One region of the Roseibium sp. SCP14 genome, then DNA from elsewhere that is predicted to be linked to it. Evidence: riboswitches for the same ligand, from Rfam matches in the RefSeq annotation. Region 1 holds a riboswitch; the other holds the start of a gene.
The links. A riboswitch is a leader RNA that binds a small molecule or an ion and turns the genes downstream of it on or off. The one in region 1 is predicted to bind FMN.
Positions count from the first base shown of each region.

Region 2: linked by a shared signal. The riboswitch ahead of ABLQ08_RS01450 (6,7-dimethyl-8-ribityllumazine synthase) and the one ahead of ABLQ08_RS13470 (DMT family transporter) in region 1 are both predicted to bind FMN.

Region 1 is NZ_JBDZYH010000003.1:161,691-164,142, forward strand. It holds gene ABLQ08_RS13465 (AAA family ATPase) at 1-1,088, shown strand, start outside; FMN riboswitch at 1,259-1,411, shown strand; gene ABLQ08_RS13470 (DMT family transporter) at 1,492-2,403, shown strand.
Region 2 is NZ_JBDZYH010000001.1:309,338-311,789, forward strand. It holds gene ABLQ08_RS01445 (LysR family transcriptional regulator) at 1-801, opposite strand, end outside; FMN riboswitch at 1,221-1,368, shown strand; gene ABLQ08_RS01450 (6,7-dimethyl-8-ribityllumazine synthase) at 1,444-1,878, shown strand; gene ABLQ08_RS01455 (ABCB family ABC transporter ATP-binding protein/permease) at 1,921-2,452, opposite strand, start outside.

The DNA of each region.
Region 1 (2,452 bases):
TTTGGGACAGGATTTGGCGTCTCTGGCCTCAGCTGCCAGCGCTTGACCGCTGCCCGCAAGATCCCGTTCATCATGCGGAAGGTGACGTCGGCACGCATACGCGAATGGCTGTGGAAGCCTTGATCGCGTCGGCTGCCTGGCGCGCGCTGGGCGCGGAAGACCGCTCGTGTCTGTTCTGGACAGCCATGCTGCATGACATTGGCAAGCCCGCGACGACCAGACTTGAGGAAGATGGGCGGATTTCTTCTCGCGGTCATTCCAGAGTAGGGGCTGCAATTGCACGCAAGCTACTTTGGGAAGCCGGTGCACCGTTCGAATGGCGCGAGCAGGTATGTCGGCTCATTGCCGCTCATCAGTTGCCATTCTGGTTGATAGAGCGGGACAATCCCGAGCGGCTCGCGATCGAGACTTCGTGGAAGTGCCGCCCTGATCTTCTGTGTCTTCACGCTCTGGCCGATGCGCAGGGGAGGGATTGCCCGGACAAATCCGCGATCCTCGACAATGTCGCGCTTGCGCAACTCGTCTTTGGTGACGTCGGGTGCGGTTCCGTTCGATTTTCGTTTGCGAATGACGAAAGCCGACTGGCCTATTTCGAGAAGCCGGAGCGAGATCCAAGGTATCACGCACATGAAGCGTTTCGTTGCCGGGTAACTCTCATGTCCGGTCTTCCTGGATCAGGCAAGGATACTTGGATAGCTAGACACAGTCCGGAGCTTCCAGTGGTCAGTCTTGATAGTCTCCGGGAAGAGCTGGGTGAAGCTTCGACGGGCAATCAGGGGCGGGTGATCCAGGCTGCCTTTGAACTTGCCCGGGTATACTCGCGAGAGGGACAGGACTTTGTCTGGAATGCAACGAATGTGACTGCTCAATTGCGAGCAAAGCCGCTCCGGTTGTTTCGTGACTATGGGGCGTATGTCGAAATTGTCTATCTGGAGCCAACGCCGGCAAGACTGTTCGAACAGAACCGGAAGCGAAGAGCCGCGATCCCGGAGGCCGCGCTCGCGAAACTTGCAGAGAAGTTGGAACCTCCCGGCGACTGGGAAGCGCATCATGTCAGGCGATTTGTAAAAGATAGCTCCTCGGACTGACATCTCTTGCGACCGGACATTTCTCAAAGAACGTCCGGTCGCCTGCAACCATCAATTCGGACCTGGCGCGCAGGGTAGGATCTCAAGTCGGGAATATTTCAGTGATACTGAAAAATTGATGCGGCTGTCATTGTCATTGCGAAAAATCGAAGTTAAATAACGGGATAGAGAACAGTTCTCGGGGCGGGGTGGAAGTCCCCACCGGCGGTATCAGGGAAACTTGGAGCCCGCGAGCGCCTTGGCACGATTTGGAACGCCAGGGGTCAGCAGATCCGGTGAGATGCCGGAGCCGACGGTTACAGTCCGGATGATAGAGAACTTGGCTGCGGGCTCTGAAATGAGGGTCAACGGGCGCGTGTCTTTTGGGGCTGTTCTGGAAGAAGAACTGGAACGGACCTGAGATATGACGGAACTTTCGGCAACATTCACCCAAAAACCGCTGCTTGCTGCTCTGGCGATGGTTGGCGCTGGCGCGTCATTTGCGCTGGTCAATGGAGCGTTGCAGGCGTCGACCATGCAGCTTGGTGTGCCATCCACGTCGGCGGCGTTCTGGCAATATGCACTTGGCCTGCTTGTGGCATTGCCGTGGGTGTTGCGCAGAGGCCGAATGGCCTTGAAGACAAGACAAATCGGCTGGCACCTTCTTCGCGGTGCGTTTGCCGTTGTCGGCATTCAGCTTTGGGTCGCCGGTCTTGCCCGCGTCGAGATCTGGCAGGCAATTGCCCTGGTGATGACTTCTCCATTCTTCGTCATCATTGGGGCGAAGCTGTTTTTTGGCGAGCATGTCGGCATGGTTCGCTGGCTGGCGACCCTTGCAGGATTTTCTGGCGGGATGGTGATCCTTCAACCGTGGACGGAAGCCTTCAACTGGAGCGCGCTGCTGCCGATTGGAGCAGCCGCGTTCTGGGCAGGGACGTCGCTGGTCACCAAGAAATTGACCAAAACGGAACAGGCAGACACCATAACGCTATACCTTTTGTTGCTGTTGACGCCGGTCAACGCTCTTCTGGCTCTGGGCGATGGGGAAATTCTACCGTCCGGAGCTGCACTCTGGTTGTTGGTGGGGGCAGGTGTTCTGACTGTTGTCGCCAACTATCTGCTGACGCTGGCCTATCAGAAAGCGGATGCAGCATTTGTTCAGCCGTTCGATCACCTGAAACTGCCCCTGAACATTGCGGTCGGCTTTCTCGCTTTCGGTTTTGCACCGTCAGGAGCATTCTGGCCCGGAGCCCTGGTGATTGTGGGGGCCTCTCTTCTTGTCATGCTGGACGAACAGAAGCGCGCCGCACGACAAACGGCAGCAGGAGAAGTGTGAGAATAACGCCTCAAATGCGGAAAATTTCCGGATTCGGCGGTCTTGATTT
Region 2 (2,452 bases), on a different contig from region 1:
TGCATAGATGTTTCCTGTCCGGGCAATCGGATAATCCGGCATGACTTCCACAAGCCGGCCGTCTCTGAGATCCTCCCAGACATGCGCCAGGGACTTCACGGTCAGCCCCAGTCCGAAAATGGCGGCGTCATAGGCAAAGTCTCCGCTGTCCCCCGAAATCACCGGATTGGTGATGTGATAGGCGATCTCACCTTCCGGTCCCTGGAAATACCAGACTGGCATCGGTTCGAACCCGATGCAGTCGTGAGACCGCAAATCGTCGGGTGACTTCGGCATTCCCTTGCTCGCGATGTACTCGGGACTGGCGCACAATACCCTTTGATTTCCGCCCAGCTTGCGCGCGATCAGGCTGGAATCAGGTAAAGGCGCGCCGCGGATCGCCATGTCGTAACCCTCGTCGACGAGATCCACGATGCGGTCCGTCATGTCCACATCCAATCTCAACTCGGGATAAAGCTGCCGATATTCCAACAGGTAAGGAAGAATGTGCTTTCGCCCGAAAAAAACGTTCAGCGAGATCCTCAGAGTGCCTCGCGGGGTATCTTCGGCAGCGTCAATCAGGGCCTTCGCGCGGTCCATTTCTCCCAGGGCATTGCAGGCATGGCGCAGGAAGACCTGACCTGCCTCCGTCAAGCCCGTCCGCCGGGTGGTTCTGGCAACGAGCTGAGATCCCAGTTCCTTTTCCAGATTGCTCAACCGGCTGCTTGCCGCCGACGGTGACAGACCGAATTCCCTGCCCGCGGCGGAGAGGCTGCCCAACTCGGCCACTCTTTTGAAAAACTTGAGATCGTCCAGACGCATTATTCGAAACTTTCGAAAGATATCTTCGAGATTAGCCCAATTCTTCGAAAGAACTCAATATGAGATAACCGGCTCACAGATTGAAAGGAGCCGAGCATGATGCATACAGGAGACATTTTTGAGCAACGCGCCCGAGCCGCCCGTCACCGTGAATTGCGTGCCCTGGCACGCGCCTTATCGAGTTTCCTTTTCCGTCCGCTTTCTGGTCGAAACACAGGACAAATCCGCACAAGCCGCGTTTTGCACCCGGTCAACGATCAAAGAGCAAGGGATAGAGACCACGCAGCTTGAGTTCACTCTGGAAAGAACCAGGCTGACGAAACCGGCGACACGTTGCCGACGACGAGCTCGATAAACAATTTGTAAGCTTATTTTGCAAATTCGCATCTTGCCTTGAGAAGAGACGCCTGCGAGAAACACGCTGTTCTCAGGGCGGGGTGAAATTCCCCACCGGCGGTAAGCAGCAAGTGCTGCGAGCCCGCGAGCGCCTTCCAGTCAGGAAGGGTCATGCAGACCAGGTGCAACTCCTGGGCCGACGGTCATAGTCCGGATGAAAGAGAAACTGCGGCCAAGCCAACTCAAGGGTGGTTCGGTGTGCATGTGATCGCCTTGGGTGACGTGTCACTAACTACGGAGACCGAAATGACACACACCCGCTACGCCTTTATCAAAGCCGGCTGGCACTCGGACATTGTTGACCAGGCGCTTGAAGGTTTTCAGCAGGTAATCCCGCCCGACAATATCGACGTGTTCGACGTTCCCGGTGCATTCGAAATGCCTCTTGCTGCCCGCGACCTGGCGCAAACCGGCAAATATGCTGCGATTGCAGCTGCAGCGCTTGTCGTTGACGGTGGCATTTACCGGCATGACTTTGTTGCCCAGGCTGTCGTCAACGGCCTGATGCAGGCCGGTCTTGATACGGGCGTGCCGGTACTTTCTGTTTCCCTGACGCCTCATCACTTCCAGGAAACCGATCACCACAAAAAAATCTATCGGGAACACTTCGTTCTCAAGGGCCGTGAAGCTGCGGAAGCCGCACTGCGCATCGGCGAGTTCCGCACCCGGATCAAAGCCTGATCAGGGATAGCGAAGGAGGGTCTCCCCTCCTTCGCCCGATCATCACTTTGCCGGCACGTAATCCGCGGTCTGACCGCGTGTAACGATGCCAAGATCGTCGTTCTCCCTGGCCGCACGCAAACGCTCTTCGGCTTCGTCAGCTTCGCGCTGACGGGCCCACATGGAGGCATACAGCCCGCCCTTGCTCAAGAGTTCCGTGTGCTTGCCGCGTTCCGCAATTTCCCCGGCTTCCAGAACGATAATCTGGTCCGCATTGACGACGGTCGACAGGCGGTGCGCGATCACAAGTGTGGTCCGGTTCTGAGAGACTTCGTCGAGCGCCGACTGGATCTCACGCTCCGTATGTGTGTCGAGCGCGGACGTAGCCTCATCCAGAATGAGGATTGGCGGTGATTTCAGGATGGTTCGGGCAATCGCGACACGCTGTTTCTCGCCACCCGAGAGCTTCAACCCACGCTCACCGACCTCGGACGCGTAGCCTTGAGGCAATCTTTCGATGAAATCATGGATCTGCGCCATACGAGCGGCTTCGACAACCTCCTCATCGGTCGCCCCAGGCCGGCCGTAGCGAATG